One region of the Streptococcus sp. ELY_90 genome, then DNA from elsewhere that is predicted to be linked to it. Evidence: predicted binding sites of a transcription regulator. Region 1 holds the regulator's gene; each other region holds the start of a gene.
The links. Region 1 encodes NrdR, which represses ribonucleotide reductase genes. Its sites were predicted from a motif close to ACACNATATATNGTGT; they were not measured.

Region 1 (3,283 bases):
TTATCCGTCATCATAATAAAAAAATAATGACCTTATAGAACTGTAATAAGTTTGTTGCCCAGACTTTATAGTTTAATTATAAAAACTTTATTTTATTGGAATAATATTAGAAAACTATATTAGAATAATAAGCAGAGGGGTATATGGCTAAAAGTATTTTAATTATTGAAGACGAAAAAAATCTGGCAAAATTTGTTTCTCTGGAACTGCAGCATGAAGGGTATGAAGTTGACGTGGAACATGACGGACGTTCCGGCTTAGACAGGGCTCTTGAAAGAGACTTTGACTTGATCCTTCTTGATTTGATGCTGCCGAAGATGGACGGCTATGAAGTAACACGCCGGCTGCAGCTGGAAAAAACAACTTATATTATAATGATTACTGCCCGTGATTCTACTATGGATATTGTCACCGGCTTGGACCGCGGCGCAGATGGCTATGTTGTAAAACCTTTTGCTATCGAAGAATTACTGGCTCGGGTTCGTGCGATTTTCCGCCGCCAGGATATTGAAAGAGCCAAGCATTCCGTAAAGAAAGACAGTGCCTACCGTGATCTGCAGCTGGATGTACACAATCGGGCTGCCATTCGAAATGGTGAAACCATACCTTTAACCAAGCGAGAATTTGATCTGCTCAGTGCTCTTATGGAAAACCTCAATCAGGTTATGACCAGAGAAGAACTTTTGGATCGGGTCTGGAAATATGATCAAGAGGCTGAAACAAATGTCGTTGATGTCTATATTCGTTACCTGCGCGGTAAGATTGATGTTTCCGGAAAAGAAAGCTATATTCAGACTGTCCGCGGCATGGGCTATGTCATCCGCGAAAAATAGATTAAAGCAAAGGGGAGAAAGAAATTTCTGCCCTTTGTTTTTGTGCAGAGGTGTGCTGAACAAAAAACATTGCCGCTGGCAGGCATACAGGATTCATTTGGCTGCTGCTTACTTTTGTTCCAGACCAAAATATGGTAAAATAAAGTACTAACTTGAATCAAGAAGTGAGGTGTTTTCATGCGCTGTCCTAAATGTAATTATTTAAAATCCAGTGTTGTTGACAGCCGTCAAGCTGAGGAAGGCAACACTATCAGACGCCGCCGAGAATGTGAAAATTGCCATACACGTTTTACAACCTTTGAAAGAATTGAAGAACTGCCGCTTTTGGTTGTCAAAAAGGATGGAACCAGAGAGCAATTTTCCCGTGATAAAATTTTCAATGGCATTATCCGCAGTGCTCAGAAGCGTCCTGTCTCCAGCAGTGCTATTGAAAAAGTTGTCAACGATATCGAGCAAAAAATCCGCAGTGACTATGACAGCGAAGTTTCCAGTGTTGTCATAGGAAATCTGGTCATGGATGAGCTGGCAGAGCTGGATGAGATTACTTATGTTCGCTTTGCCAGTGTCTATCGCAGCTTTAAGGATGTTGATGAAATTGAAGCGCTCCTGCAGCAAATTACTAACCGCGTCAGAAGTAAGAAAAAGAGTAAATTAGATGAAACCGATTGATGAATTTCTCTATGTCAGGCAGAACTATCTTTTGCCTGATACTGTCAGCTTAATGCGCTTTTATTTGCCCATTATCGGCAGTGACGCTGTAGCTCTTTATCAGTATTTTATCAGTTTTTTTGATAATGGTGAAAAAAGGCATAAATTCAGCGAAATTCTTAACCATACGCAATTTGGCATGGCTCGCTTTGAAGAATCTCTGTCTGTTTTGACAGCCATGGATCTTTTAGCCTTTTATGAGAAAGACGGCCTTTATTATGTGAAATTGCTGGCGCCTTTAACTGCTGAAGCCTTTTGTAAAAATGCTGTCTACCGCAATCTCTTAGAGCAAAAAATCGGTCAGATTGCTTTAGAGCATTTGGAACTGGCTGTTCCAGACGGAGCTGACAATCTGTCCAAACGGTTTTCTGATGTTTTTGGTTATACAGAAGAGCAGCCTCAGCCGCAGGAAGCAGCTAAAAGCAAAACAGACTTTGATTTGGACAGTTTTAAACACTTGATGACGAGAGACGGTCTTCAGTTTGCTGATGAACGGACCGATGCGGTTGCTTTATATGTGATTTCTGAAAAATACAAACTCACTTGGTATGAAACCTATCTTTTAGCAAAAGAAACGGCTACTCAGCATAAGATTTCAACCAAGCGCATGCAGCTGAAGAAGGAGCAGGCCAAGCAGACTGATACGTCCGGTCAATTTTCTAAGGAAGAGCAGATTATTATTCAGGAAGCCAAACTTGACCGCCCTGAGGTTTTCTTAGCTAAGATTAAGAAGGCGCGGCATGCAGCTATTACAGCGGATGAACGAAAGCTGTTGGCTGATTTGGCAGAAATGAGCTTTTTGGATGAAGTTATCAACGTTATGGTTTTATATACGGTTTCCAAAACAAATTCTGCCAACCTCAACAAGCGCTATTTGATGAAAATTGCCAACGACTTTGCCTATCAAAAGGTTGTTTCGGCAGAACAGGCTGTTGAAAAGATGCGTGCTTTTTCGGAACGCAGGACGAACCAAAATCAGGGAAAGACCAAAACAAAGAGCAATGTTCCCGAATGGAGCAATCAGGATTACAAGAATGAAACAACGGCAGATGAGCAGGCACGTTTAGAGGAAATTAAACGTCAGACGCTTGCCAGATTGAGAAAGGATGGTGAGTAGATGGAAAAGATTGGACAAACGCTGGCCAAAAAGGATACTAAAAAACACTACAATACCGAAGAAATGATGCAGACTATTTTGGCAGACCAAGATATTGCTGATTTTATCACTGCTCATCAGTTGACTCAGGAGCAGATTAAGCTCAGTCTTCCTAAGTTCAATCAGTACCGCTTAGAGCGCGACCGCTTTAAAAATCACGATGAAAATTACGTGGCCAAGGGCTATCAGCCGATTCTGACCATGAATGCAGGCTATGCAGACGTTTCTTATTTAGAAACTAAGGAGCTTAAGGAATCTCAGAAGAGACAGGCCGTTTCAGAACGCATCAATGTGGTCAGCCTTCCCAGATCCTATAAAAACATTTCTTTTGATGATATCAGTCTTGATGATGTCAAACGTTTAGATGTCTTTAAAATGGTTGCTGACTTTGTTGAAAACTACCCCAGCCCTGACCAAAAAGGTCTTTATCTTTATGGAGATATGGGGATCGGCAAGTCTTATCTGATGGCGGCCATGGCTCATGAACTTTCAGAGCAAAAAGGCGCTGCGACTACTCTGTTGCATTTTCCGAGTTTTACTATTGACGTGAAAAATGCCATCAATACTGGAACTGTCAAGGATGAGA
Region 2 (3,283 bases), on a different contig from region 1:
CTGCTTTTTCATGATAATCGTCAGTCGTACGGATAAACTTGTCATAAGAAATATCAAGGAGCTTCCAAAGCTTCTTAACACCTACTGCCATACCGTCCACATAAGCTTGAGGGGTGACGCCCGCTTCTTCAGCCTTTTGCTGAATTTTTTGTCCGTGCTCATCAAGACCGGTCAGATAAAAAACATCGTAGTTCATCATGCGCTTATAACGGGCTAAAACATCGCAGGCAATAGTCGTATAGGCCGAACCGATATGAAGTTTGCCGGATGGGTAATAAATCGGTGTTGTGATATAAAATGGCTTTTTATCGCTCATGTTTAAGATACCAAGAACGTAAAAACAAGCTAAAGACAGCCTTACTCAAAAAACAGAAAAATCCAGCTTTCAGCTGCTGAAAATGCTGCTTGTACGTTCGTTTCCTTTCTCATCCGAGGCAGATGAAACCTCTTTTTAATAACACTTTATTATAGCATAAATTGCCTATTATGAAAGCTCAAAATCAAAAAACAGTCTTAGAAGCCCCGGCTTTATCTGAAAATAAAAAAGAGCGGAATACAGGCACAATTGGCAGAATCAACTGTGCTCTTCCCGCTCTTTTCAAACTGCTCTTTAATAATTATTGAGCTTTTTTAAAGATTTACGTTCTTCATTTTCAATTTTTTTATAATTTTTAAGTAATTTATCAGCTGCTCTGCCTGTCCGCTTAGCGTAAGTTATTTTCTCTCTCAGTTTACCCTTGTTATTATAGGCTTTGAGGGTTAAGCGATTGCCTTTTTTCTGATAAGTTATCTTGCCTTTTTTCTCATCCTTAAAGTCTTTTTTATAGTCCTTCATTATGTCTTGAAGATCATTGTCGGAGGTATATTTATTTTGAACATAATCGTCAATATAATCGTTCAAACCATCAATAAAGTCCTTTTGGGAAATCGTCATCCGAATTTCTCTTTTCCAGATATTAGCCTGATGTGTCGGTTTCATGTGACCGGTGTAAGTTGTCCGAGCATTGAGAAAAAGATTGTCTTGCTCCATATTATCAGGCAAATCTATATTATAATTCAGTTTATAATAAGCATAAGTTTTCAGGTAATTTTTTTTAACGACTAAAAATTGATGATAAGTAATATTGCTTTTTTTGTTTTCCTTGTCAACATCAATCCACTCATCCTTTTTAGTGCTGTAGGAAGAAGCCGACACCTGTTCCCAAGTACCGTCTATATTGCCGGAATAGTAATAATAAGCCGCAGCGCCGCCGGCAATCAAGAGCAGTACAGCAAAGACTGACACTAAACTGATGATAACAATGGTTGAGGTCTTCATTTTTTTCTTTGGCTGCTGACGGGACACTGTAAATTCTCCTCTCTGAAAAGCTGCCTGAAATTCTTCTTGACTGGGTTCGCGTCCGTTTGCTGCACGGAACTGTTGTTGCCATTCATTTTGATTCATCTTAGACTCCTTAATAATTTATTACTCTTTTATTTTACCATACTTACAGCCTAATTTATCAGAATTTTGAAATTGTTTTTTCGATTTTAAGCTGTTTTCATCTAACGGGAAAGGCTGAGTCCTCATTGAGCAGGCCTTATTTTAACAAACCTTAAAATTATTGTGATTTAAGACTTGATTAAATACAATATGTAGTGTTATTATAGTAATTGCTGTACAATATATTGTGGGGTTATATTTTAATACTCTTTTGAGATTTCATCAGCTGTCTGAGCAGCAAAATAGCATTTACTGATTTGGAGGTACTTTACAATCGTGATTATACTAGCTGGGATGATCGGCGTCGGAAAAACAACCTATACATCCCGTATTGCTGAAAGTTTAGGAACACAGGCCTTTTTTGAACCTGTTGATAACAACCCTATTTTGGATAAGTACTATGAAGATCCTGAAAAATACGGTTTTGCTTTGCAGATTTATTTTCTAAACAAACGGTTTAAATCCATTAAAAGCGCCTACCATGAGGACAATAATGTTTTAGACCGCTCCATCTACGAGGATGCTCTGTTTACTTATATCAATACCTTACAGGGAAGCATCAGCCAGCAGGAATATCAGATTTATCTGGAACTCTTGGACAATATGATGGAAGAAATCAAGGGTCTGCCCAAGAAAGCACCGGACCTTTTAATCTATTTAGACGGCAGCTTTGACCACATTTTAAACAATATCAAAAAGCGCGGCCGCTCCTTTGAGCAGCCGACAAAAGATAACGGCTTGCTGGATTACTATCAGCTTTTGCACAGTAACTACAAGGACTGGTATGACAGCTATGATTACAGCCCTAAAATGCGGATTCAAACAGATGACTTTGATATCAATAACCCCAAGGATTGGGAGACTGTCTACCGTATGATTCAGCAAGAAATGAGCGCCCTTGGAATAGGCGATCGCTGACAGAAAACAACGGCTGCTTTGTCTTGTTGGTTTTCTATGATAAAGCATTAGTTGTCATTTCCCGGGCTGCTTTGACCTGCCCTAAAGGGCAGGTCAAAGTCCAACATCAAACCAAAAACAGTTCAGACTGTTTCAGTCGCTCTGAAGCTTATTTTTTGATACAATAATAAAAAAATGAATTAGAAAGATTGAACATAGGCGAAAAAGCTTCTTGAAAGCTTCTGCAAAACAGACAGGAAAGGCTTTGATTTTCCGCTTAGTCCCACAGTCTGCCGAATTTGGGATATGTTCTTGGTATCTTACTTATGAAACTCATTTCATGGAATATTGACTCGCTCAATGCTGCTTTAACCAGCGACTCAGCCCGGGCCTTGCTTTCACGTGCGGTTATCGATACTTTAGCTGAGAAAAAGCCTGATATCATTGCTATCCAGGAAACAAAACTGCCTGCTAAAGGGCCGACAAAAAAACACTTGGAAATTCTTAAGAACTATTTTGCTGATTACGATATTGCCTGGCGCTCTTCTGTAGAACCTGCACGCAAAGGTTATGCCGGTACGATGTTCCTTTATAAATCAGAGCTTAATCCAACAGTTACTTATCCCAATATCGGGGCTCCGGCAACTATGGACGCCGAAGGCCGAATCATTACGCTTGAATTTGATAACTTTTTTGTAACTCAAGTGTACACACCTAATGCCGGCGACGGCCTGAAACGTCTGGAAGACAGACAAATTTGGGATGAAAAATATGCTGATTACCTGGCAGAATTAGATAAGCAAAAACCTGTTTTAGCCGCAGGTGACTACAATGTTGCCCATGAGGAAATTGACCTGGCTCATCCCTCAAGCAACCGCCGCTCTCCGGGCTTTACAGATGAAG
Region 3 (3,283 bases), on a different contig from region 1:
GTAAACAACCCCCGCACCTTGGCGCTGACCCAATTGGTTGGAATAAGAAAAGCTGTCTTCAAAAAGCTTCATGACAGGAACAACTCCTGAGGCTGCACCGTCAAAGCCCTTGATAGGAGCTCCGGCTTCGCGCAAATTGCTGAGGGAAATTCCCACACCGCCCCCGATACGGGATAACTGTAGAGCAGAGTTGATAGAGCGGCCGATAGAATTCATGTCATCGGTCACCTGAATAAGGAAACACGAAACCAATTCGCCTCGGCGGCTGCGGCCGGCATTAAGAAAGCTTGGTGTTGCAGGCTGATAGCGCTGAGCAATCATTTCCGCAGCCAGATCTTTTGCCAGTTCTTCATTGCCGTCAGCAAAGTAGAGAGCATTAAAAAGAACACGGTCTTCAATACTTTCAAGATAGGCTTCGCCGTCATTGGTTTTAAGAGCGTATTGCTGGTAGAATTTATAGGCCGCCATAAATGATTTAAAATGGAAATCATAATCATAAAGAGACCGGGAAAGCTTTTCGATAAATTCAGGTTTGTATTTGGCAATAAAAGCTGATTCAATATAGTCATTGTCAATCAGAAAACGAATCTTATCCGTAATACTGTCAAAAGCTTTGGTATTCGGGCGTACATTTTCAGCAAAGAAAGCATTCAGGGCTTCTTTGTCCTTATGCAGCGGAATCTGCCCGTTGACGGGACGGTTAATTTCATTGTTGAGGCGGAAGTAAGAGACATCGCCGAGATTTTTGAGACTCATCTATAAGTTCCTATTCCTTACTAATTTCATCATGTTTTCTTTGGATAAGGGCAGAGCTGTGTTTTTAAAGCAGCCGGCCTTAGTTGTTTAAAATCCTTAAATTTAAATAAGGGCTTTTAATTTGGTAGGCTGAAAACCTGAAAAGACTGTGTCACCTGCTTCAATGACAGGAGCAGCAGTAAAGCCTAAGCTTTTTACATAGTCAATTTTGTCCGGCTGTTCATCGATATTGATTTCCTCAAAAGCAACATCGTGCTGTTCCAGGAACTTCTTGGTCATTTTGCATTGCATGCAGTTATTTTTTGAAAAAACAGTTATTTTAGCCATTTTCTTCTCCTAAAATTTAGATTTTTTTACAAGTTGCTTTACTAGGATATCTAAATTCAGGAAAAAAAGCAAGAAAATTTGCTCGAAAAAACACAAAATATAGTATAGCTATCTTAGGGATTCCACAAGATATAGTGTTTTTAGGCTGTGCCTGTCTTCAATAGACCAAAGACTGCCAGTACAGCACAGAATGCAGGTCCATATTTGTCCGATGGTCCAGAAAATTGTATAATTTTCATTAAATAAGCTAAAAAAACTCCACAAGGTTACTGACGCATCAGTTTTTCCTTTGAATCAGCAAGTCAGCCATTATGATTTTCAAAAATCTGCAGGTGTTCCAACAGCCGTCGGTTTGGCTGCTATGCGTGATGCTGTTGTTCAAACTGGCGGTGTTTTCAGTGGCTGTTCTTAAGAAATAAAACGGAGATTAACCAATGGCAGAAAAAATAAAATTCGAAAATGGCACATTGCAGGTTCCTGACTGTCCTGTTATTCCTTATATTGAAGGAGACGGTGTAGGACAGGATATTTGGCAGAATGCCCAGCTTGTTTTTGACCGAGCTGTTGAAAAGGCCTATAAAGGTAAGAGACAAATCGAATGGCTGGAAGTCTTAGCCGGAAAAAAAGCCTTCAGCCAAAGCGGCATCTGGCTGCCGGATGCCAGCTTGGAAGTTATCAAAACCCATCTGCTTGCTATAAAAGGTCCCTTAGAAACGCCGGTCGGCGGCGGTATCCGATCACTAAATGTTGCTCTGCGTCAGGAACTGGATCTTTTTGCCTGTGTCCGCCCTGTCCGCTATTTCCAAGGTGTTCCCAGTCCTTTGAAGCATCCGGAAAAAACAGACATCACCATCTTTCGTGAAAATACGGAGGATATTTATGCAGGGATTGAATGGGAGGCCGGCAGCAGTCAGGTTCAAAAGGTCATTGAGTTTTTGCAGACACAGATGCAGGTTCAAAAAATCCGTTTTCCTGAGAGCAGCAGTATCGGTATCAAGCCGATTTCTATTGAAGGCAGCAAACGTCTGATTCGATCAGCTATTGACTATGCTCTGGCTAAGGGGCTTAGGAAGGTCACATTAGTACACAAGGGAAACATTCAAAAATTTACAGAAGGAGGCTTTAGAAAGTGGGGTTATGAACTGGCTCAAGAGGAGTATGCTGCTGAACTTGAAAAGGGCCGACTGGTGGTTGATGACATCATTGCCGATAATTTTCTGCAGCAGATTCTGTTAAATCCCGAGCGCTTTGAAGTGGTTGCTCTGACCAATCTCAATGGTGATTATGCCAGTGATGCTTTAGCAGCACAGGTCGGCGGCATTGGTATGTCGCCCGGTGCTAATATTAACTATCAAACCGGGCATGCTGTTTTTGAGGCAACTCACGGCACTGCTCCTGACATTGCCGGACAGGATAAGGCCAATCCTTGTTCACTGCTCCTGTCGGGCTGCATGCTGTTTGAGTATATAGGCTGGAAAGAAGCGGCTGATCTTATTACCGCAGCTATTGAAAAAAGTTTTGCTGCATGCTGTTTTACAGCTGATCTGGCAGGAGAAGCACCGTCTTATTCAACCAGTGAATTTACCAAAGTGCTGATGGAAAACCTATAAGAAAAATGACTGACGAACTGAAACGGCATCCAGCTGTCAGATTTTCTGCTTGATTTTTGGAGTCAGTCCAGCAGTTTTTAGCTGCCGCTGTGATCTAGGAATAATAATCCAGACCTGTATTTCTTCTTTTAATCCTGTTTGGTATCTATGGCTGAAAAGAGATATAATATAACTATATATCAAGAAAGGCGGCTGTTTATGCCCTATTCACTTTCGGATCTTATTTATCTTTTCTTTGTTTATTCATTTATAGGCTGGCTGTGGGAGACCGTTTACTGCTCTATTCAGGACAGACAGTTTGATTACCGCGGTTTTTTGTTCGGACCTTACTGTCCAGTCTATGGTTTTGCAGTGACGACTGTTTTGATTTTTACCGACCCTTTTCAGGACAATCTTCTTGGGCTCTTTTTGAGCGGCATCGTGATTGCAACAGCTTTTGAATACTTTGCCGGCTGGTTTTTAGAAATCTTCTTTCACATGAAATTGTGGGACTACAGTCAGGAATTTGGTAATATAAAAGGAAGAATTGCACCGCTTATTTCACTTTTTTGGGGACTGGGCATCGTCGTTCTTGTTCGCTGGATTCAGCC

Region 2: the regulator NrdR is predicted to act here: its motif matches at 1,627-1,642, upstream of AC4HAF_RS06540 (deoxynucleoside kinase).
Region 3: the regulator NrdR is predicted to act here: its motif matches at 1,206-1,221, upstream of AC4HAF_RS02730 (redoxin NrdH).

What each region holds. Positions count from the first base shown of each region.
Region 1 covers NZ_JBZFUJ010000005.1:85,313-88,595, reverse strand. The annotation lists gene AC4HAF_RS04560 (response regulator transcription factor) at 144-833, shown strand; gene nrdR (transcriptional regulator NrdR) at 1,011-1,502, shown strand; gene AC4HAF_RS04550 (DnaD domain protein) at 1,489-2,658, shown strand; gene dnaI (primosomal protein DnaI) at 2,659-3,283, shown strand, end outside.
Region 2 covers NZ_JBZFUJ010000009.1:6,592-9,874, forward strand. The annotation lists gene metG (methionine--tRNA ligase) at 1-316, opposite strand, end outside; gene AC4HAF_RS06535 (hypothetical protein) at 611-1,444, opposite strand; gene AC4HAF_RS06540 (deoxynucleoside kinase) at 1,760-2,401, shown strand; gene AC4HAF_RS06545 (exodeoxyribonuclease III) at 2,707-3,283, shown strand, end outside.
Region 3 covers NZ_JBZFUJ010000003.1:26,822-30,104, forward strand. The annotation lists gene nrdE (class 1b ribonucleoside-diphosphate reductase subunit alpha) at 1-756, opposite strand, end outside; gene AC4HAF_RS02730 (redoxin NrdH) at 859-1,083, opposite strand; gene AC4HAF_RS02735 (hypothetical protein) at 1,373-1,495, shown strand; gene icd (NADP-dependent isocitrate dehydrogenase) at 1,518-2,693, shown strand; gene AC4HAF_RS02745 (putative ABC transporter permease) at 2,892-3,283, shown strand, end outside.